Regions from separate parts of the Kitasatospora sp. NPDC034533 genome, predicted to be linked through region 1. Evidence: riboswitches for the same ligand, from Rfam matches in the RefSeq annotation. Region 1 holds a riboswitch; each other region holds the start of a gene.
What was found. A riboswitch is a leader RNA that binds a small molecule or an ion and turns the genes downstream of it on or off. The one in region 1 is predicted to bind cyclic di-AMP.
Positions count from the first base shown of each region.

Region 1 (7,292 bases):
CGATCCCGCAGGTCAAGGTCCTCAACCTGTTCGGGGCCGACTCCGCCCGGGTGGGCGTGCTGTCCTTCGTCGTCCAGGGCTGGAACAGCTCGCACTTCTCGGCCGCGCTGTCCGCCGAGTACGGCATCGGGGTGCGCGACGGCCTGTTCTGCGCCCACCCGCTGGTGCGCACCCTGCTGGGGGACGAGGAGGTGGCTCCGTCCGAGTGCGGGGCGCCGGAGCCGTCGCTGCCGGGCGAGCGCAGCCTGAACGCGATCCGGGTGAGCTTCGGCGCCGGGACGCCGGACGAGCACGTCGACCGCTTCCTGACCGCCGTCCGGGAGCTGGTCACGGACGGCGCGGCCTGGAACTACCGCAACGAGGGCGGGCGCTGCGTCGCCGACACCCGGCGCGCGGGCTGACCGCTACTCGTCCAGGCCGAGGGCGAAGGCGGCTTCCAGGTCGTGCTGGGAGTAGGTGCGGAAGGCGATCTGGGTCTCGGTGTCGGCCACGCCCGGGACCTTGTTGAGCCGGCCCGGGATGACCTCGGCCAGGTCGTCGTGCCGGCGCACCCGCACCATCGCCACCAGGTTGTAGCCGCCGGTCACCGAGTAGACCTCGCTCACGCCCTCGATGGCGGCGATGGCCTCGGCGATCTCCGGGATGCGGTCGACACTGGTCTTGATCAGGACGATGGCGGTGATCACTTTTCGGGCTCCTTTGTGAGGTGCCGCCAGCGTATCGGGCGTCAGCCGGGTCGTCGCGGGGGGTGGCGGGCGGCGGCACAGGCGAAGAGGAACCCGGCGCAGAAGCCGATCACGTGGACCAGGTAGGCCACCCCCGGGCCCGCCGAGTGCACCGACCACCACTGAAGGGTGAACCAGAGGCCGAGCACCAGCCAGGCGGGGAAGCGCAGCGGCAGGAAGAACAGCAGCGGGACCAGGGTGGTCACCCGGGCCCGGGGGTGGAAGCGCAGGTAGGCGCCGAGGACGGCGGAGATCGCGCCGGAGGCCCCGATGAGCACCCGGGTGGCATCCGGCGAGTGCGCCTCGGCGAGGGCGAAGCCGTACGTGCTCAGGCAGCCGGCCGCCAGGTAGAACACGGCGTACCGGGCCCGGCCCAGCCGTCGTTCGACGGTGGGGCCGAAGACGTGGAGGAACAGCAGGTTCCCCAGCAGGTGCAGCCAGCCGGCGTGCAGGAAGAGGCCGGTGAGGACGGACAGGGCCGGGTGCTTGCCGGGGGTGGGGGCGGCCGGGCAGCCGGGGACCGGGTCCGGGGCCTCGGCCAGCTGTTCGGCGGTCAGCGGCCGGCCGGCCGGCAGCTCGGCGGGGACGGCGCCCCAGCGCTGCTCGTACCGCTGCTCCGCGCAGACCCGGGCCTGGCCGGAGCCGTACACCGGGTTGAGCCCGGCGGCCGGGCCGAGCAGGAAGACCAGGGTGTTGAGCGCGATCAGGGCGTAGCTGACCGCCGGGGCGGTCGACGCCCGGGCGGCGGTGTGGTCGGAGGCCGCGAGCGCCATGCGGCCAAGCATCCCTCCGGGCGCCGCAGGTGACACGACGGTTTACGGCAGGTGGACCAGTGCGGTTGTTCGGGCAACCGGTGGTCGCGGTGGTTGCCCCAGGCAATAGGCTTGGGGCGGGCATTCCCGCCTCCCGCCGCCGACGCCGGGGCTCCGTGGGGAGCGCCTAGCCCACCCAGGGACCACCCGAGAGGACCCCCGATGACCGTCCCCGCCCTGACCGCCGAGACGCGCTGGCGCTGCACCCTGTGCGGCAACCTCACCCGCTTCGACGTGACCCGCACCGCGCGGGTGACCGAGTTCCTGCACTTCGACCTGGCCGGCGAGGCCAAGGTCGAGGAGACCGAGGTGCTGAGCGAGACCATCGAGTCGGTGCGCTGCCGCTGGTGCAACGCGGTGGACCAGGTCGAGCTGGTGGCCCGTCCGGGTGCCGAGGGCGCGGAGGCCCCCGCCGAGCAGGGCTGACGCCCGTCGGTGCGGCGGGCGGGTGCGCGGCGCGCCCGTCCGGCGCACGGGACAATACAGAACAAGACGCACGGAGCGTGACGACAGGGGCGGCCGCCGCCGTACCCCGCTGGACCAGGATCGGAGCCGAGGACGTGGTGGACGCAGCGAAGGAGCCCGGCGAAGCCCAGGGGCTTCAGCCCGCTGCGGCCGAGGCCCCGGCCGAGGGGGCCGGGGCGGTGGAGGGCTCCACGGGCCCCGAGGCGGAGCGCGTCGTCGAGAAGCTCGACCGGCCGCTGCCGGAGGGGGTGCGCCGGCGGGTGGTCGGGCTGGCCTCGGACGCGCTCGGCGGGCTGCCGTCGGCCGAGCTTCCGCAGGGCCTGCGCCAGTACGTCAAGTTCACCCCGGCCCGGCGGGCCAAGTACGCGGCCACCGCGCTGGCGGCGGCGCTGGAGGCGGAGCCGGCCTTCCGGGTGCGGATAGCGGAGCGGCTGCGGCTGGGGCAGCCGGACCTGGTGAAGGCGCTGGAGGCGGGCACCGTCCCGAGCGCCGCCGATCCGATGGACGTCGCGGCCGCCGCCTACCTGGTGCGTTCGGCGGGCTGGAGCCGGCTGGTGACCGAGGCCGGCGAGGAGGCCGAGCGGGCCGGTGCCGAGGACGCGGCCGCGGAGGCGGCCCGGCTGGTGGAGAAGCTCCAGGCCGAGCTGGCCGAGCTGCGGGCCTCCGCGCGGGCGGACCTGGACCGGCAGCGGGCCGAGTTCGAGGGCGTCCGCAAGGAGGCCGAGTCGCTGCGCCGGAAGGTGCGGTCGCTGGAGAGCGACACCCGCCGGGCGCAGGCGGAGGCCCGCCGGGTGACCGGCGAGTTGGAGGCCGCGAGGGCGCAGGCCGCGGCGGAGCGCGGTGCGGCCGAGAGCGAGGCGCGCAGGCTCCGGCACCGGGTCTCCGAGTTGGAGAACGCGGCGGAGCAGGGCCGCCGGTCGGCCCGGGAGGGGCGCAGCGTCGAGGACATGCGGCTGCGGCTGCTGCTGGACACCGTGTTGCAGTCGGCCCAGGGGCTCCAGCGGGAGCTGGCGCTGCCGGTCTCCCAGATCCGTCCGGCGGACCTGGTGGAGGCGGTGGTGCCGGGGGCGGCCTCGCCGCACGACGTGGCCCGGCGCGGGCTGGCCGAGGACGATCCGGCGCTGCTGGACCAGCTGCTGGCGATCCCCCAGGTGCACCTGGTGGTGGACGGCTACAACGTGACCAAGACCGGCTATCCGACGCTTCCGCTGGAGCAGCAGCGGATCCGGCTGCTGGGCGGGCTGGCGATGCTGGCCCAGCGCACCCAGGCGGAGGTCACCTGCGTGTTCGACGGGCAGGACCTGGACGTCCCGGTGATCATGGCGCCGCCGCGCGGGGTCCGGGTACGGTTCAGCCGGACCGGGGAGACGGCCGACGAGCTGATCCGCCGTCTGGTGCGGGCCGAGCCGCAGGGGCGTCCGGTGGTGGTGGTGTCCACCGACCGGGAGGTCGCGGAGGGCGTGCGGAAGGCGGGCGCGCGCCCGGTGGCCTCGGTGCTGCTGCTGAACCGGCTGGCCCGGCCCTGAGGCCGGATCCGGGCGTGGGAACGCCTGGTCGGAAGGGGTCCGGGGGCCCGGTGGGGTTTCCGTGAAGTCAGTGTGGGTGACCGGAGTTCACGCCTTTGGGGGAGTGGCAGAACGGATTGAACTTCACTAGGGTCAGGTGTCAAACCTATTTTCCGGAATCTCATCCCATCAGGTGAGTCCGATCAGGTGAGTCCGATGGAAGAAGGAGCCGGTCACTTGGCCACCCACCGCCGTCCCAAGCAGCCGAGCCGCGCGCGGATCTCCGTGCTCACCGCTGCCGCTGCGACCGCGGTCGCCCTCTCCGCCCAGGTGGCGGCGCACGCCGCGCCGCAGCCGAACACGTCGGACGTCAAGGCGCAGATCGACCAGCTCCAGCAGGAGCAGGAGCAGGCGGCGGAGAAGTACAACGGCGCCAAGGAGCGGGCCGACCAGCTGCGCAAGCAGGCCGACCAGCTCCAGGACCAGGTGGCCCGCGGCCAGGAGGAGATGACCCAGCTCCAGGGCGGCCTCGCCGAGGTGGCGGGCGAGCAGTACCGCACCGGCGGCATCGACGCGTCCGTCCAGCTGATGCTCTCCTCCGACCCCTCCGGCTACCTGGAGAAGGCCTCCACCATCCAGCAGGCCAGCACCAGTCAGGCCGAGGCGCTCAAGAACCTGCTGGAGCAGCAGCGCCGGCTGGACCAGGAGAAGACCGAGGCGGCCGCGGTGCTCGCCTCGCTCGACACCACCACCAAGGACCTGAACCAGGCCAAGACGGACGTCAACGCCAAGCTGAAGGCCGCTCAGGACCTGCTGAACTCGCTCAGCGCGGCCGACCGTGCCGCGCTGCGGGCCCAGCAGGCGCAGGACGAGCGCGCCTCGCGCGGCAGCGAGCGGGTGGACCTGGGAAGCCTGCCGGCGGCCAGCGGCTACGCGGCCACCGCGGTGTCCAAGGCGATGAGCAAGCAGGGCTCGCCGTACGTGTGGGGCGCCACCGGCTCGACCACCTTCGACTGCTCGGGCCTGATGGTCTGGGCGTACGGGCAGGCCGGCGTCTCGCTGCCGCGCACCTCGCAGGAGCAGGGCCACTACGGCACCCGGGTGCCCTCGCTGGACCAGGCCCAGCCGGGTGACCTGGTGGTCTACGGCTCCGACATGCACCACGTCGGGATGTACATCGGCAACGGCATGGTGGTCCACGCGCCGCACACCGGTGACGTGGTGAAGGTGATGAAGGCGGACGCGATGCCCATCAACACCATCCGCCGGGTCTGACGGGCCGACATGCCCGAGGGGCTCCCGCGGCCCTTGTGACCAGCGCCACCCCCGCCCGGGGGTGGCGTTCGGGTTTTCCGCGCCTTTTGTGACCACATGCTGAGAACCGATCAGCCTTGCGTGCGTCAGTGGTCACCATCGGTCATTTTCACAAAAGAACTTGGGTAATCTTCTGTCTTTTTTCTGACAAGGATTTGAACGGATCACGGTTCAGTTACTAGGGTCGTGCTCCGAACCACCGCACTGTCGATCGCCCAGCCTGGGTGGCGGCGGTGGTTTCCGCCGAGTTCGCGAGGCAGCGGGGCAGGTCGAAGCGACTGCCCGACAGGGGAGCCCAGTGTTCGGGGGCGCTGCGGAGCGGAGCCGGGGAACCACGTTCCTCCGGGGTGAATCGGCGCCAGGTCGGCCGCCGGCGCGGCCGTGAGGCGTCGTAGGGCATGCTTCCGGCCCGAACCCGTCAGCTCACCCGGTAGGCGGACGTAGGAAGAAGGAGTCCGCCTTCGTGGCGTCCCATCGTCGTCCCAAGCCCGCCGGCCGCACCCGCGTCTCGATCATGACCGGCCTCGCCGCCGCAGCCGTCGCCCTCTCCGCGCAGTCCGGCGCCCACGCCGACCCGCAGCCGACCAAGGAACAGGTCAAGGAGCAGGTCGACCAGTACAACGAGCAGGCCGAGGTCGCGACCGAGAAGTACAACGCCTCGCTGGAGAAGCAGCAGGAGCTGGAGAAGCAGGTCTCCGGCCTCCAGGACCAGGTGGCCCGTCAGCAGGCCCAGGTGACCGAGCTCCAGGGCGGGCTCGCGGAGATCGCCGGCGAGCAGTACCGCAACGGCGGCATCTCGCCGACCGTCCAGCTGATGTTCTCCTCCAGCCCGGACACCTTCCTGAACCAGGCCGGTGCGCTGAACCAGGCCGGGGACAGCCAGAAGAACCAGCTGAAGCAGCTCCAGGAGCAGCAGCGCAAGCTGGACCAGGACCGCACCGAGGCCCAGGGCAAGCTCGCCGAGCTGGACTCCACCACCCAGCAGCTGAAGGCCTCCAAGGAGGAGGTCCAGAGCAAGCTGAAGGCCGCCCAGGACCTGTTCAACACGCTGTCCGAGCAGGAGCGCCAGGCGATCCAGCAGGCCGAGCAGAAGGCCGCGGCGGACGCCAAGGCCAAGGCCGACGCCGCCCAGGCCCAGCAGGGCGGTGCCGACCGCGCCTCGCGCGACAACGGCCGCAGCGACCTCTCGGCCCCCTCGACCACCGCTCCGGTGAAGGTGGCCGCGGGCAGCTCGCGCGGTGCCGCCGCGCTCTCGTACGCCGCCTCCAAGATCGGCAGCCCGTACGTCTGGGGCGCCACCGGCCCGAGCTCCTTCGACTGCTCCGGCCTGATGGTCTGGGCGTACAACCAGGCGGGCGTGTCGCTGCCGCGCACCTCGCAGGCGCAGGCCGGGGCCGGCACCCGGATCGGCACCGACCTCTCCCAGGCCCAGCCCGGCGACCTGCTGATCTTCTACAGCGACGCCCACCACGTCGGCATCTACGCCGGCAACGGCCAGGTGCTGCACGCCCCCAAGCCGGGTGCGTCGGTGCGCTACGAGGCGGTCTCCAACATGCCGCTGGCCTCCATCGTGCGGGTCTGATCCCCGCTCGGACGCTCTCAGGCCCGGTCTTCCCCGAGGGGAGGCCGGGCCTGCGGCTTTTGCGGGCGGGTCGATCTGATGTCCGATTAGTGAGCGAATATTCGGGTTGGGAGGGGTTTGGACTCGCTTGCCCGGACTCGCTAACGTCTGCCACCGGACTTCCGCTCGACGGCCGCCCGCAGTGGTGCGGCGGCGGGGGCCCGCGCCGCAGGATTGGAGTCGCCGCCGCCATGCCCGTGCACCGTCGTTCCCCACTGCTCGCCCGGGCGCTGGTGCTGACAGCGGCCGCCGCCACCGCGTTGGGCGTGGCCTCCGGCGGCAGCGCCCAGGCCGCCCCCGGCACCCCGGACCCGACCGACCGTCAGGACGTCAAGGCGCAGGTGGAGCAGCTGTACGACGAGGCCGAGCAGGCGTCCGAGAAGTACAACGCCGCCCAGGAGGCGCAGCGGCGGCTCCAGGGCGAGACCACCATCCTCCAGGGGGAGATCGCCCTCGCGCAGGACCAGCTCAACCAGCTGCGCGGCGACCTGGCGACGGTCGCCGGGGCCGAGTACCGCGGCGGCGGGATGACCCAGACCGCCCAGCTGATCCTCTCGCCCGACCCGGAGGGGTACCTCGCCCGCGCCCGCACCATGGGCCAGGCCGCCACCCGCCAGCAGGAGACCCTGCACGAGCTGCTCACCCGTCAGCGCCGGCTCGACCAGCGCCGCACCGAGGCGGCCGACAAGCTCGCCGAGCTGGACGAGACCCGCCGCTCGCTCGCGGACAGCAAGCAGCAGATCCAGCAGCGGCTGGCCGCGGCGCAGAAGCTGCTCAACGGACTGGGCGCCGGCGAGCGGGCCCGGCTGGCGGCGCAGGACGCCCGCGACGCCGAGCAGCGCGCCACCCG
Region 1 covers NZ_JBVITE010000007.1:132,799-140,090, reverse strand. The annotation lists gene ACZ55U_RS07910 (aminotransferase class V-fold PLP-dependent enzyme) at 1-401, shown strand, start outside; gene ACZ55U_RS07905 (Lrp/AsnC ligand binding domain-containing protein) at 405-686, opposite strand; gene ACZ55U_RS07900 (rhomboid family intramembrane serine protease) at 728-1,498, opposite strand; gene ACZ55U_RS07895 (hypothetical protein) at 1,700-1,963, shown strand; gene ACZ55U_RS07890 (NYN domain-containing protein) at 2,182-3,528, shown strand; gene ACZ55U_RS07885 (C40 family peptidase) at 3,745-4,782, shown strand; cyclic di-AMP (ydaO/yuaA leader) riboswitch at 5,121-5,274, shown strand; gene ACZ55U_RS07880 (C40 family peptidase) at 5,285-6,403, shown strand; gene ACZ55U_RS07875 (C40 family peptidase) at 6,634-7,292, shown strand, end outside.

Region 2 (7,292 bases), on a different contig from region 1:
GAGCAGGGCGGCGGCGTGCTCGGGGGCCGTGTCGGCGAGCAACTCGCGGTCGGTGAGCAGCCGTTCGACCAGCTGCGGGGGATCGAGCCGGGGCCAGAGCGGGTCGAGTGCGGCGCGGACGTCCGGCCGCTCCCACAGCTCGCGCGGGGCGTAGTGCGCCTCCTCGTCGTCGTACGGGCGGCCGAGGGCGAGCGCCTGGGCGATGGCGAGGGCGTCGAGCAGGGTGCCCAGGTAGTAGCTCCGGGCCCGGTTGTGCGGCAGCCGCAGGCCGCGGGCGGCGTCCCGGGCCTCGGCGCACGCGCGGGCGGAGAGCCGCAGTCCCTCGCCGAGGTCCAGGCCGTCGGCGGGGGCCGTCTGGTGGGCGGCCACGGCGCGGCGCAGCACCCCGGCCATCCAGGGGCCGCCCTTGGCGAAGGCGGTGCCGGGGGCGTCGCCGCGGGTGGCGGTGACACCCGGGACCAGTTCGCCGACGGTGCGCAGCACCACCTCGGTCTCGCCGAGGGCGGGCAGCACCTGGTCGATGTACCGCAGGAAGCCGGCGTTGGGGCCGATCACCAGCACGCCCCGGCGCTCCAGGGCGGCGCGGTGGGTGAACAGCAGGTAGGCGGCGCGGTGCAGGGCGGCCAGCGTCTTGCCGGTGCCGGGCCCGCCCTGGACGACCAGGGCGCCGCGCAGTGGGGAGCGGATCACCCGGTCCTGTTCGGCCTGGATGGTGGCGACGGCGGTGGTCATCCGGCCGGTGCGCTCGCGGTCGAGGGCGGCGAACAGTGCGGCCTCGCCGACCAGTCCGCGCCGGCCGGGCTCGTCCAGCCCGGCGAGGTCGAGCGCCTCGTCGTCCAGGCCGGTGAGGGTGCGGCCCCGGGTATGCAGGTGGCGGCGGCGCACCACCGGGCCGGGGTGGGCGGGGGTGGAGGTGTAGAAGGGGCGGGCGGCCGGTGCGCGCCAGTCGAGCAGCAGCGGCTCGTACGCCTCGTCGGTCAGGCCGGTGCGGCCGATGTAGTGGACGGTGCCGTCGCGCTCGTCGAGCCGGCCGAAGCACAGGCCGCGTTCGACCGCGTCCAGTCGGGCGGCGTGGCGGGCGGCCTCGCGGGCGCGGACCTCGCGTTCCAGCCGGGCCTGGTGGGTGCCACCGGGGGCGGCTGTGTCATGGGCGCCGTCGGCGGTGCGGCGGGCCCGTTCGCGTACGGTGTCCAGCCGGGCGTAGAGGCGGTCGAGGTGGGCCTGCTCGGTGCGCAGGGCCTCGGCGAGGGGGGAGTCCGACGGGGCCGCTGGAGGTTCGCTCATGGATGTGGTATCCTTGCGGTGAGGAGGCTGCGAGGCGTCGTCTGAATGGCGCCCAATCCACCCAGCCTACCCCATCCGCCGACGTCCGGCGTGACCTCGGCTGTTACCCTTGCGAAGCGTGAGCGCGAAGCCCCAGATCCCCAATGTCCTGGCCTCCCGGTACGCCTCGGCGACCCTGGCCCAGCTGTGGTCCCCCGAGCACAAGGTGGTCCTCGAGCGCCACCTGTGGCTCGCCGTCCTGAAGGCTCAGCAGGACCTCGGCATCGAGGTGCCGGCCAACGCCGTCGCCGACTACGAGCGGGTGATCGACCAGGTCGACCTCGGCTCGATCGCCGCCCGTGAGCGGATCACCCGCCACGACGTGAAGGCCCGGATCGAGGAGTTCAGCGACCTCGCCGGCCACGAGCAGATCCACAAGGGCATGACCTCCCGGGATCTGACCGAGAACGTCGAGCAGCTGCAGATCCGCCAGTCCCTGGAGCACGTCCGGGACCGCACGGTGGCGGTGCTGGTGCGCCTGGCCAGGCTCGCCGCCCAGCACTCCGAGCTGGTCATGGCCGGCCGCTCGCACAACGTGGCCGCGCAGGCCACCACCCTGGGCAAGCGGTTCGCGTCGATCGCGGACGAGCTGCTGGTCGCCTTCCGCCGCCTGGAGGAGCTGATCGCCCGCTACCCGCTGCGCGGGATCAAGGGCCCGGTCGGCACCGCCCAGGACATGCTGGACCTGCTCGGTGGCGACACCGGGAAGCTGGCCGAGCTGGAGCGCCGGGTCGCCGCGCACCTCGGCTTCGACAACGTGCTGACCAGCGTCGGCCAGGTCTACCCGCGCTCGCTGGACTTCGAGGTGCTCACCGCCCTCGTCCAGCTGGCCGCCGCGCCGTCCAGCCTGGCCAAGACCATCCGCCTGATGGCCGGCCACGAGCTGGTCACGGAGGGCTTCAAGGAGGGCCAGGTCGGCTCCTCCGCGATGCCGCACAAGATGAACACCCGCTCCTGCGAGCGCGTCAACGGCCTGGCCGTCATCCTGCGCGGCTACGCCTCGATGACCGGCGAGCTGGCCGGCGATCAGTGGAACGAGGGCGACGTCTCCTGCTCGGTGGTGCGCCGGGTCGCGCTGCCGGACGCCTTCTTCGCCTTCGACGGCCTGCTGGAGACCTTCCTGACCGTCCTCGACGAGTTCGGCGCCTTCCCCGCCGTGATCGAGGCCGAGCTGGACCGCTACCTGCCGTTCCTCGCCACCACCAAGGTGCTGATGGGCGCGGTGCGCGCGGGGGTCGGCCGGGAGACCGGGCACGAGGTCATCAAGGAGCACGCCGTCGCCTCCGCGCTGGCGATGCGCGCGGGCGCCCGCGAGAACGAACTGCTGGACCGCCTGGCCGCCGACGAGCGGATCCCGCTGGACCGGGCCGCGCTGGACGCGCTGCTGGCCGACAAGCTGTCCTTCACCGGTGCGGCCGGCGCCCAGGTCGCCGAGGTGGTCCGCCAGGTGGAGGCCGTCGCGGACGCCTACCCGGAGGCCGCCAAGTACGCGCCCGCCGACATCCTCTGACGTAGCGTCAGTTCTCGGCCGAGGGCCCCGCTGCCGGACCGGTGGCGGGGCCCTCGCGCGTCACGGGGACGTGACCCGGATCGAGCGGCGGTGCGGTCGGGCCGCACGGCCAGTCGCAGTTCGGCTCGGCCACCGGCTGCGCCTCGGGCGCGAGCACATTGCCCCGTACGGTCACGAGGGCGATCAGGGCGCCGCCGACCAGCAGGCCCGCGCAGATCAGCATCGCGGTGTGGAAGGCCGCGTCGACCGCGGAGGGCACCCGGTAGGCGTCGCCGCTCAGCCCGGCCAGCGCCGGCAGGGCGGCCACCGCGAGCAGTCCGGCCGCGCGGGCGGCGGCGTTGTTGACCCCGCTGGCGATGCCCGCGTGCCGCACCTCGACGGCGGCCAGCACCGTCGCCGTCAGCGGTGCGACCAGCAGCGTCATCCCGCAGCCCATCACCGCGACGGCGGGCAGTACGTCCGCCCAGTAGGAGGAGTCCGGGCCGGTGCGCAGCATCAGCAGCACCCCGGCGGCGCACAGCAGGGGGCCGGCGGTCAGCGGGATGCGCGGGCCGATCCGCTTGCCGAGGCGCCCGGCGCGCGCCGAGAGCGCCAGCATCAGCACGGTGATCGGCACCAGTGCGAAGCCCGAGACCAGCGGCGAGAACCCGGACACGATCTGGAGCTGCACCACCAGGAGGAAGAAGACGCCGCTGAACGCCGCGTACACGCACAGGGTGACCAGGTTCACCGCGGTGAACAGCCGGGAGGAGAACAGGCCGAGCGGCAGCATCGGTTCGGGTGCCCGGCGTTCGACCGCGACGAAGGCGGCGCCGAGCAGCAGCCCGAGCACCCCGCTGACCCAGACCGCGGGGGACAGGCCCTCGCCGGCCGCGGTCAGCGCGTAGGTGATGGCGCCGAGGGCGAGGGCGGCGAGCAGGGCGCCGAGCACGTCGAAACGGCCGGAGGCGCTCTCGTCCCGGCTCTCCGGCACCGATCGGGTGGTCACCGTGATCACGGCGGCGGCCAGCGGCAGGTTCAGCAGGAAGATCCAGCGCCAGCCGGGGCCGTCCACCAGCCAGCCGCCGAGGAAGGGGCCGACCGCGGCCGACACCCCGCCGAGGCCGGACCAGAGGCCGACCGCCGCCGAACGGTCGTCAGGGTGGAAGACGGCCTGGAGCATGGCGAGCGAGCCGGGGGTGAGCAGCGCCCCGCCGACGCCCTGGACGGCGCGGGCGGCGATCAGCACCTGGATGTTCGGCGCGGCGGCGCAGGCCGCGGACGCCACGGCGAACCAGACCACGCCGACCAGGAAGACCTTGCGCCGCCCGTAGCGGTCGCCGAGCGCCCCGCCGAGCAGGATCAGGCCCGCCAGGGTGAGCAGGTAGGCGTTCAGCGTCCACTGGAGGGACGCCAGGGTGGCGCCGAGGTCGGCGCCGATCCGGGGCAGCGCGACGTTCACCACGGTGCCGTCGAGCATCGCCATGCTGGAGCCGAGCACCGTCGCCAGTAGTACCCAGCGACCCTGCGCGGTGCCCAGGCGCAGGGTGCCGGCCTCGGAGGTGGCCACGGGCGAATCCTGCGTTGCCCGGGGCGTACGTGACAAGGGTCACCGGCGGGTGTGTCGGCCGGGCGCGGAGGGTGAGCGGGCGGCTGCGCGGCGTCCCCGATCTCGGCACAGGGTCGTGGATCAGTGGCGCGGGGTGAATGGATTGTGTACGTATCGTGCGTCGGGGCCTGCGGAGGGTCACCGGGTGCGGGGGAGTCGTTGCCGTTTCAAGAGATCGACATTGCTTCACCCGAACGGATGAGTTTTAGTTCAGCGACCGCCCGGCCAGTCCGGACGGATCCACCGGGTGGAACGCCGAGTCCTGCCGCTGCCCGGTGGTTCGAAACGAACTCTGTACGGCAGGAGCGGGGGACCCACAGGTAAGTCGCCGGACCGGAGTTCGCGCCTCAGGGCGCGGGCGTCCAGGACCGGCTAGGGGTGAAGCCGCGCATGCGGCCGGGCAACTCCAGCCCGAACCCGACAGCTCACCTCGCAGGCGTCGGAGAGGAATCTTCCATGCCTGCACAGGCTCGTCGTATCGCCCTGCCCCGCGCCGCCCGCATCGGCATCGCCACCGCCGTCACCGGCGTGTCGTTCGCCCTCCCGCTGGTGACCGCGATCAGCGCCGAGGCCCACTCCGCCCCGGCCGCCCCGGCCGCCTCCGCTTCCGTTGCCGCCGGCCAGTCCGCGCGGTCCGCCGCTCCGGCCGCGCAGGAGAGCTACCGCGTCGTCAGCGGCGACACCCTGTCCAAGATCGCCGACGTCAAGAACGTCGAGGGCGGCTGGCACGCGCTGTACGAGCGGAACCGCTCGGTCGTCGGCGCCGACCCGAACCTGATCTTCCCGGGCCAGCAGCTCGCGCTGCCGGGCCACGCCGCCGCGCCGTCCGCCGACGCCGCCCCGGCGAAGCCGGCCGCTCCGGCCAAGCCCGCCAAGCCGGCCAAGCCCGCCGCTGCGGCGACCCAGGCCGCCGAGCCGCAGGCCCAGGTCCAGGTGCGGACCGAGGCCGCCAAGCCGGCCGAGCAGCTCCAGACCCAGCTCCAGGTCGCCACCCCGACCCAGGTCGTGACCGCCACTCCGGTCGCCGCCGCCACCTCCGGCTTCGTCGCCCCGCTGGCCAACCCGAAGCTCGGCACCGCCTACGGCGTGGCCGGCTCGATGTGGGCCTCCGGTCACCACACCGGCCAGGACTTCGTCGCCTCCACCGGCACCCCGCTGCGCGCGGTCGCCAACGGTGTCGTGGTCAAGGCCGGCAACGGCGGCGCCTACGGCAACGAGGTCGAGATCAAGCTCGCCGACGGCCACTACGCCGAGTACGCCCACCTCTCCTCGATCGGCGTGAAGATCGGCCAGTCCGTCAAGGCCGGCCAGCAGATCGGCCTCTCCGGCGCCACCGGCAACGTGACCGGCCCGCACCTGCACTTCGAGATCCGCAACGGCTCGGAGTACGGCTCGGACATCAACCCGGTCGCCTACCTGCGCGCGCACGGCGTCGCGCTCTGAGCCCGAGCGCTCTGAGTCCGAGGGATCTGACCTCTGACGGGCTCTGACCCGCGGGGTCTCGGGAACCGCCGCCGCTGCGGGGCGAATCGGTCCTCCGGGATGGTCATGTCGGGTGACCGCTCGACCGGGTGACCGCCGCACGGCGGACATGGGCGCGGGACACGCCCAGGCCGGCCCGGCCACACGGGGAACTTCCTCGTGCGGCCGGGCCGGCCACTGTCGTTCCCGCCCCCGTTCGAATCGTCGAACGGGACGTCAACTCCGCTGCCGCGAACGGTGATCACGGACGCCCTGGGCGTGCTCGGCGCGCGATGCTGTCGGTCGGTCAGCGCCCGGCCGGTCCGGCGGACGGGCGGGTCCGGGAGGCGAGGAGGCCGGATGGCGGTCCGCAACGGGGGCGCGGTGGGGGAGACGGTCGGGCGGAGGCGCGCGAGCGACGGGGTCGACCGGCTGAAGGCGGACTCGGTCGGCCTGGTCGGGGTGGTGTTCATGGCGCTCGCCACCGCCGCCCCGATCACCGCGATGACCGGCAACCTGCCGATCATCGTCGGCCAGGGCAACGGCGGCGGGGCGCCCGCCGCGTACGTGGTGGCGACCGTCGCGCTGACGGTGTTCTCGATCGGGTACGTGGCGATGGCCCGGCACATCACCGCGGCCGGTGCCTTCTACGGGTACGTCTCGCACGGGCTGGGGCGCGTGGTCGGGATGGCCTCGGGGCTGCTCGCGGTGCTCGCGTACGTCGTCACCGAGGCCTCGGCGATCGGCTTCTTCGCGTACTCGCTGCGCGGGCTGGTCCGTTCGCAGCTGGGGGTGGACCTCGGCTGGGGCTGGTACGCGCTGGGCGGCGTGGCGGTGATCGGGGTGATGGCCTGGTTCGACCTGCACCTGACGGCCCGGGTGCTCGGCGTCGCGCTGGTGCTGGAGGTCGGAGTGCTGGGCGCGGTCTCGCTGGCGGTGCTGGGCACCGGCGGGGGCCCGGACGGGCTCGTGCCCGAGACCCTGAACCCGCTGAACGCGCTGAAGGGTGCCGGGAGTTCGGGCGCGGAGGCGGCCGGGCTCGGGCTGTTCTTCGCGTTCTGGTCCTGGGTGGGCTTCGAGTCGACCGCGATGTACGGCGAGGAGTCCCGCGACCCGAAGCGGGTGGTGCCCCGGGCGACGCTGATCTCGGTGGTCGGGGTCGGGCTGTTCTACGTCTTCGTGTCATGGATGATCGTGTCCGGCAACGGGGTCGACCACGCGATCGCGGTGGCGAGCGGGGCAGTGCCGGGCAAGGAGGGCAACAGCCTGTTCTTCGATCCGCTGCGGGCCCACCTGGGGGCCTGGGCGGTGAAGGTCTTCCAATGGCTGGTCGTCAGCGGCTCGTTCGCCTGCGCGATGGCCTTCCACCAGTGCGCGGCCCGGTACCTGTACGCGATCGGGCGCGAGGGG
Region 2 covers NZ_JBVITE010000016.1:32,889-40,180, forward strand. The annotation lists gene ACZ55U_RS14400 (HelD family protein) at 1-1,284, opposite strand, end outside; gene purB (adenylosuccinate lyase) at 1,394-2,833, shown strand; gene ACZ55U_RS14410 (MFS transporter) at 2,841-4,382, opposite strand; cyclic di-AMP (ydaO/yuaA leader) riboswitch at 4,738-4,875, shown strand; gene ACZ55U_RS14415 (M23 family metallopeptidase) at 4,878-5,864, shown strand; gene ACZ55U_RS14420 (APC family permease) at 6,243-7,292, shown strand, end outside.
Region 2: it holds a riboswitch for cyclic di-AMP, as region 1 does, so the genes downstream of both, ACZ55U_RS14415 (M23 family metallopeptidase) here and ACZ55U_RS07880 (C40 family peptidase) in region 1, are expected to answer to the same signal.

Region 3 (7,292 bases), on a different contig from region 1:
GGGGGGGGGTTAACCCCCCTCCCCCGCTCTCCCCCGGCGGGTGGCCGGCCCCGCCCACTCGCCGGCGAGCAGCGAGTACAGGTACGAGTCGGACCGGACCCCGTCCTCGGAGCGGTCGTGCCGCAGCCGCCCCTCCAGCCGGAACCCCAGGCCGCCGAGCACCCTGACGGAGGCCGTGTTGTCCACCGCCGTCCGGGCGGTCAGCCGGTGCAGGCCCAGCTCCCCGAAGGCGAAGCCGCAGAGCAGGCCGACGGTCTCGCCCGCGTAGCCGCGGCCCCAGCACTCGCGGGCCAGCACGCACCCGAGGTCGCCGGCGCGGTGCCCGCCGAGGGTGAGCGAGGCCTGCCCGATCGGCGGCGCGTCCCACGGGTCCTCGGCGTCGGCGAGCCGCGTGACGGCGAGCCGGTAGGTGTCTCGCTCCTCGGCCAGCGCCTCCTCCAGGTAGAGCTCCACCTGGTCGGCGCAGTCCTCCAGGCCGCTCGGGCCGAACGGCAGGTACCGGGTGACCTCCGGGTCGCCGAACAGCGCGTGCAGCGCGGCGACGTCGCCCTCGGTGTGGTGGTACTCGCGGAGGGCCAGTCGCGGGCCGGTGAGTCGTACGGGGACCATGGCTGCCGACCCTATCCCCGCCCGGCGGCTACCGTTCGGACCATGAACGACGAAGACCTGCGGCTCGCCCCGCGCACCAAGGCCGCCGACCTGCTCTCCTGGGCGGCCGAGCAGGGCCGCGCACCGGTGGCCGAGGAGCCGCTGCGCGCGGTGCTGGCGCTGCTGGAGCTGGGCGAGGGCAGGATGCACGACGGCTGGCCCGAACTGACCTCCGACGCGGTGGAGCACCTGCTGTACGAACGGCTCCACCTGTACGTCCAACCCGCCCCCGAGGAGGACCCGCTCGCCTACGGCGAGGCCGTCCGGCTGCTGATCGACCACCAGCGGGCGGTCCGGCGGCTGAACGCCAAGCGCCAGGAGCGGCTGCACGCCGAGGCCGAGTGGCAGGGTGAGGTCGCCGCCGGGCTGCTGCGCCGCGCCGACCTGGTGACCTGGCCCCGGCTGTACGCGCTGCTGCTGTACGCGTACGGGGTGGACGTCACGGACCCGCAGGCCGTACGGGACTGGCTGGCCGGCTTCGGCGAGCTGGCGCCCGAGGAGCGGTCGGCCGCGTTCGAGGCGCTGGTGCCGGCCGGCTGGCTGGACGAGCCGGACGAGCAGGGCTGGGGCCCGGGCCGGGTGCTGTCGGTGGGCATGGCCACGGACGGCGCGCGTCGGCTGCTGGAGCAGGGCCTGATGCGCCGCAGCTACCGCAACCTGGCCGAGCTGACCGCCCTGGGGCGGCCGATGCCGGACGAGCTGGCCGGGGACTTCGAGCGGTTCGAGGAGGCGGCGGTCGGCGCGGCCCTCGACCTGTTCGGCGAGTGGACGGTGCCGGGGCTGCCGCGGCTGCTGGTGACGGAGTTCCCGGAGCTGGCGCCGGAGCCGGGCCAGGAGGAGATCGAGGCGTACCTGGCGCAGCTGCCCGCCGAGGAGTGAGGACGCGCGGAGCCCCCGGGCCGGGGGCTCCGCGGCCGCGTCAGGGGTTGAGGCCGTGCTGCTGGAGCCAGGGCTCCGGGTCGACCGGGGCGCCGCCGCCCGGGCGGACCTCCAGGTGCAGGTGCGGGCCGGTGACGTTGCCGGTCGCGCCGACCTTGCCGATCTGCTGGCCGCCGGCGACCGGGCCGGAGCCCTTGGTGATCGAGGAGAGGTGGCAGTACCAGATCTCGGTGCCGTCGGGCAGCGTCTCGACGATCCGGTAGCCGTACGAGCCGGCCCAGCCGGCCGAGGTGATGGTGCCCTGGCCGAGCGCGTGGACCGGGGTGCCGGTGTCGGCGGCGAAGTCCAGGCCGGTGTGCAGGTTGGCCCAGTAGCGGGCGCTCTGGCCGTAGTGGGCGGAGAGCCGGTAGTCCGTCACCGGGAGGGTGAGGGCGGCGGCCTTGGCCCGCTCGGCCTCCTCGGCGGCGCGCTTGGCCTCGGCCTCCTTGGCGGCGGCCTTGGCGGCGGCCTCCTGCGCGGCCTGGAGGCGGGCGCTCTCCTCGGCGGCGGTGCGCTGGCTGTCGGCCTGGTGCTGGATGCGGGCGGCGAGCGCGAGGCCGGGGTCGGCGGCGAGCGCGACCGGGGTCTCGTCGGGGGCCTCGATGGCGGGGGCGGCGGCCGGGGTCGCCGAGGCGAAGCCGGTGGCGCCCAGGGTGGCGGCGACGGCGGTGACGCCGAGCAGCGGGGAGGCCCCGCGGGTCTGACGCGGCATCCGGTGGCGGTTGGTCTCGGCCTCCGCGGCGAAGGCCTCGGGACCGAAGTCCTCGGGGCCGTCCGTGCCGGGGTGGTCGAGGAGCTGGGTACCGGCCGCGAAGCCGGCCGGGTGTGCCGGGGTGTGCGTCGACGCCACGGAGGCGCGCTCCTTTCCTTCCTTCGCGCCTACCGGGTTAGCTGACGGGTTCGGAGCAGGAAGGTCTCCTACGGCCGGGCCGGAGCCCCGCCGATTCACCCCAAGGAACGTGGTTCCCCGGCTCCCTGGCCTGCCCGGAGGCCGGCCGGCGGGATTAGGCGACGGCGCACGGTGCCGTCTGGTTACGGCGTTGACGACCGCGCTGCGTTATCAAACGTTAATCCTAGGAGGCCCTGATTCCAAGCCATCCGTTTGGAGCAGCTTAGGCCCTGGTGAACGAACGTCAACGAACGACCCCTCATGCGGGCCCCCTCATGCACGGGCCCATCTGAGTACCCCTACTCATGTGCGGCCCGTCCCGGCGGCCACATCCTGGCGCCATGAACGCACCGATGCAGACCCGCACCACGGCCGCGTACTACGTCCAGGCCGTCCTCTCCTTCGCCCTGTCGGGCACCGCCCTCGCCGTCGGGATCGCCCGCCTGCCGGTGGGCGGGTGGACCAGGGCGTTCCTCGGGCTCGGCCTCCTCTACACCGTCACCTCCGCGTTCACCCTGGCGAAGGTGATCCGGGACCGCCAGGAGTCCAACGAGATGGTCACCCGGGTCGACCAGGCCCGGCTGGAGAAGCTGCTCAGCGAGCACGACCCGTTCAAGGTGGACGGGGTCTGAGCGCCTCCCCCGGCGCCGGGCGGTGCGATCGCTTGACGGCTAAGGCTATTAGCCTTAGCTTTATGGCTATCGGCAGCACCGCCGATTTCCCGCACCGGCGGCCCGAGGAGGACCACCCATGAACGGCACCGTCACCCCGAGCACCCAGTACCTGACCGTTCCCGGCGGCAGGATCTCCTACGACGACACCCGGCAGGGCGACGGCACCCCCGTCGTCCTGCTGCCGGGCATGCTCGACAGCCGGGCCGCCTACCGACACCTGCGCCCGCTGCTCACCGCCGCCGGCCACCGGGTGGTCACCATGGACCTCCGGGGCTTCGGCGAGTCCTCCCTGGTCTGGGACGACTACGGCCCGGCCGCCCTGGCCGGCGACGTCCTCGCCCTGCTCGACCACCTCGGCATCGAGCGCGCCGTCCTCGCCGGGAACTCGTACACGGGGGCGACGGTCGTCAAGGCCGCCGGGGACGCGCCCGAGCGGGTCGCCGGGATCGTGCTGATCGACGCCTTCATCGAGAACCCGCCGCCGGGCGCCCTGATGCGCGGCGCCATGGGCCTGCTGGGCGCCGCCTTCGTCCACTGGCCGGCCGCCTGGGGCTTCTACCTGCGCAAGATGGCCTTCCCCGGCGCCAAGCCCGCCGACTTCGACGCGTACGTGGACGGGCTGGTCGCCGCCCTGCGCACCCCCGGCCGCAGGACCGCCACCCGCGGGTACGTCCGGGGCGACTCGATGCCGGTCGGCTGGACGGCCGCGGTGCGCTGCCCGGCGCTGGTGGTCATGGGCAGCGAGGACCCCGACTTCCCGAAGCCGGAGCTGGTCGCCGACCGGCAGGCGGCCGCGCTGGGCGGCGCGCGGAAGGTGATGATCGAGGGCTCCGGGCACTACCCGATGGCCGACAACCCGGCGGCCACCGCGGACGCCCTGCTGCCGTTCCTCGCCGAGCTCGGCTGAGTCCGGCCCCGCCCCGCCCACCGAACTCCGCACGAAGGACCCGAGCCCATGCCCCGCGTAGGACTGACCCCCGAGCAGGTCGTCGACCACGCCCTCGCCCTCATCGACGACCAGGGCACCGAGGCCCTCACCCTGGCCTCGGTCGCCGCCCGGGCGGGCGTCGCCACCCCCTCGCTGTACAAGCACGTCAGCGGCGGCCTCGCCGAACTGCGGCGGCTGATCGCCGTCCGGGTCACCGGGGACCTCGCCGACCGGCTGGCCGAGGCGGCGGTCGGCCGCAGCGGGGACGACGCCGTGGCCGCCGTCCTGCGCGCCTACCACGCGTACGCCACCGAGTACCCGCACCGCTACGGCGCGCTCCCCCAGGCCCCGCAGCCCGACGACGAGCTGACCCGGGCCGCCGGGCGGCTGGTCGGCGTGATCATCGCCGTCCTGCGGGAGTACGGCCTCGACGGCGCCGAGGCGGTCCACGCCGCCCGGACCGTCCGCTCCCTCGCCCACGGCTTCGCCTCGCTCGCCGCCGCCGGCGCCTTCCAGCTCGCCGAGGACCTCGGCACCACCCACGACCGCCTCATCACCACCCTCACCACCGGCCTGCGCACCTGGCCCGCGTAGCGGGGCGCGATGGGGGCGTGCGACGGGGACGTGCGACCGGGGCGCGCCCACCCGACGGGGGCGCCCTCGCACCGGACGACGCCCCTTGGGAACACCGTGCGCACGAACCCCACACATTCCGGGACGCGATCCGGCCAACCGGCTCGAATCCGACGCTCGTCGCCGAGGCCGGTCGGACCGGCTCGATGCCTCGTCAGGCCGGGCGGTCGCGGGCGAACCAGTGCCGATTGACGCCGAATTGACTCGATATTGACGAGATCCGGTCACTTGGCGAGATCCGTTCACACCTTCGTAGGATCATCACCCTAGAATTCGCGGCGTGACGATGACTCAGTGGTCCGTAACGGCAACCGGCGTGCTCGCCGTCCTCGCCCTCGTGGCCGCCGCGCGGTACCGCGCCGTGTCCGTCACCCAGCGCGGCCGCGCCGACCGGCTGCAACGTGAACTCGCCACCCTCCAGGAAAGACTGGCCACCGAGCTGGCCCGCCGCGGCGCCGACCTCGCCGCCGTCCAGCAGGAGCACGAGCACACCGCCTCCACCCAGCGGGCCTTCCTCAGCGTCGCCCGCCGCATCCTGGTCATGGCCCACGACCAGCAGGCGCTGCTGGACGAGATGGAGCGCACCCACGACGACCCGGCCCTGCTGGAGGGCCTGCTCAAGGCCGACCACGCGGCCGCCCAACAGGCCCGGCTGGCCCAGACCCTGGCCGTGCTGTGCGGCGCGCGGGCCGGCCGGCACTGGCCGGAACCCGTCTCCCTGGAGGACGTCGTCCGCGGCGCCCAGTCGCGCATCCTGCCGTTCCAGCGCGTGGTGGTGCGCAGCCGGATCGAGACCGCGGTGGTCGGGGCCGCGGCCGAGGCGCTGATCCACGCGATCGCCGAGCTGCTGGACAACGCCACCCGCTACTCCCCGCCCAGCACCCAGGTGTTCGTCACCCTGATGCCGGTGCACAACGGCGCCGTCATCGAGATCGACGACGGCGGCGTCGGCATGCCGGAACAGGCCGTCGCCAAGGCCGCCGCCGCACTGGCCGGGGGCAGCACCCTGGAGGTCTCCCGGCTGGGCGAGGTGCCGCAGTTGGGCCTGGCCGCGGTCGGCCGGCTCGCCGAGCAGTACGGGTTCCGGGTCACGCTCAGCTCGGCGCCCTCGCCGTACGGCGGGGTGCGGGTGGTCCTGCTGCTGCCGAACGCGCTGCTCACCGACCCGCTGCCGCCCACCGTCCCCGGCCTCGGGCCGGACGACCGGGCGTTCAGCCCCGACCCCCGGCCGGCCCCTCCCGCCGGCCACCCCCTGGTGGAGACCCCGCCGCCCGGCCGGCCCGCCGCCACCGGCGACACCCCGCCGCCCCTGCCCCGCCGCAGCCACCGCCGGGGCCGTACCGGCCGCGCCGCCCAGCACGCCGCTCCCCAGCCGCCGCCCGAGCCGCCCTACCGCTCGGCCCGGGACGCGCAGGCGTTCATGGCGATGTTCCAGGCCGGCACCGCCAGCGGTCGATCGGCCGCCCGGACCCAGCTCCCGCCCGGCCCCCACTGACCGTTCCCCGCTTCCCCCGACTTCCCCAGCGCTCCGGAGATTCCCATGACCACCACCCCCGATCTCGGCTGGCTGCTCGCCGACATCATCGCCGTCCCGCAGGTCCAGCACGCCGTCGTCGTCTCCAACGACGGCCTGGAGATCGGCCGCAGCGGGGACATCGCGCGCGAGGACGCCGAACGGCTGGCCGCCGCCTGCTCCGGGCTCCAGTCGCTGGCGCGCGGCGTCGCGGCGGGCTTCGGCGGGCCGGGCAGCGCCACCCGCCAGATCATCATCGAGTACGGCGGCGGCTACCTCTTCGTGGTCGCGGCCGGGGCCGGCGCGCACCTGGCCGTGGTGGCCGGCGAGGCGGTCGACGCCGGGCTGGTCGCCTACCAGATGCAGGTCCTGGTCGAGCGGATCGGCGCCCACCTCACCAGCCCGCCGCGCGTCGACCACGCGTCGGGGGGCCACCGGTGAGCGGCCCGGTCCGGCCGTACGTCATCACCGGGGGGCGCAGCCGCCCCACCCGGGCCGAACTGGCCGTGGAGAGCCTGGTCAGCGCGTTACCCGGGCCCACGGAGCTGCCCGAGCACCCGCTGCTGAACCGCGAGCACCGGCGCATCCTCGGCCTCTGTCACAGTCTGCTGTCCATCGCCGAGGTGGCGGCCCACCTGGGGTTGCCGCTCGGCGTGGTCAAGGTGCTGGTCGGGGACCTGTGGGACCTCGGCGCCGTGCAGGTGCTCCCGCCCGTTCCGCAGGCCGAACGCCTGCCCGCAACCCTCCTGGAAGAGGTGCTCGTTGGCCTCCGCCAACTCCGCTGAAGCCGTCCCCGGGGCCTCCGGGTCCGCCGAGGGACCGCAGTACCTGCCCTCCTCGGTGCAGGGCGCCGTCAAGATCCTGGTCACCGGCCCGTTCGGGGTGGGCAAGACCACCCTGGTCGGCTCGCTCAGCGAGATCACCCCACTGCGCACCGAGGAGACCATGACCGCCGCCAGCAGCGGCATCGACGACCTGACCGGGCGCCCCGGCAAGACGACCACCACGGTGGCACTGGACTTCGGCCGGATCACGCTCAACTCGCGGCTCGCGCTGTACCTGTTCGGCACGCCCGGACAGCAGCGGTTC
Region 3 covers NZ_JBVITE010000038.1:45,303-52,594, reverse strand. The annotation lists gene ACZ55U_RS24410 (GNAT family N-acetyltransferase) at 10-609, opposite strand; gene ACZ55U_RS24405 (hypothetical protein) at 652-1,527, shown strand; gene ACZ55U_RS24400 (M23 family metallopeptidase) at 1,568-2,416, opposite strand; cyclic di-AMP (ydaO/yuaA leader) riboswitch at 2,429-2,587, opposite strand; gene ACZ55U_RS24395 (YiaA/YiaB family inner membrane protein) at 2,797-3,087, shown strand; gene ACZ55U_RS24390 (alpha/beta fold hydrolase) at 3,206-4,036, shown strand; gene ACZ55U_RS24385 (TetR/AcrR family transcriptional regulator) at 4,085-4,651, shown strand; gene ACZ55U_RS24380 (ATP-binding protein) at 4,977-6,185, shown strand; gene ACZ55U_RS24375 (roadblock/LC7 domain-containing protein) at 6,231-6,644, shown strand; gene ACZ55U_RS24370 (DUF742 domain-containing protein) at 6,641-6,988, shown strand; gene ACZ55U_RS24365 (GTP-binding protein) at 6,966-7,292, shown strand, end outside.
Region 3: it holds a riboswitch for cyclic di-AMP, as region 1 does, so the genes downstream of both, ACZ55U_RS24400 (M23 family metallopeptidase) here and ACZ55U_RS07880 (C40 family peptidase) in region 1, are expected to answer to the same signal.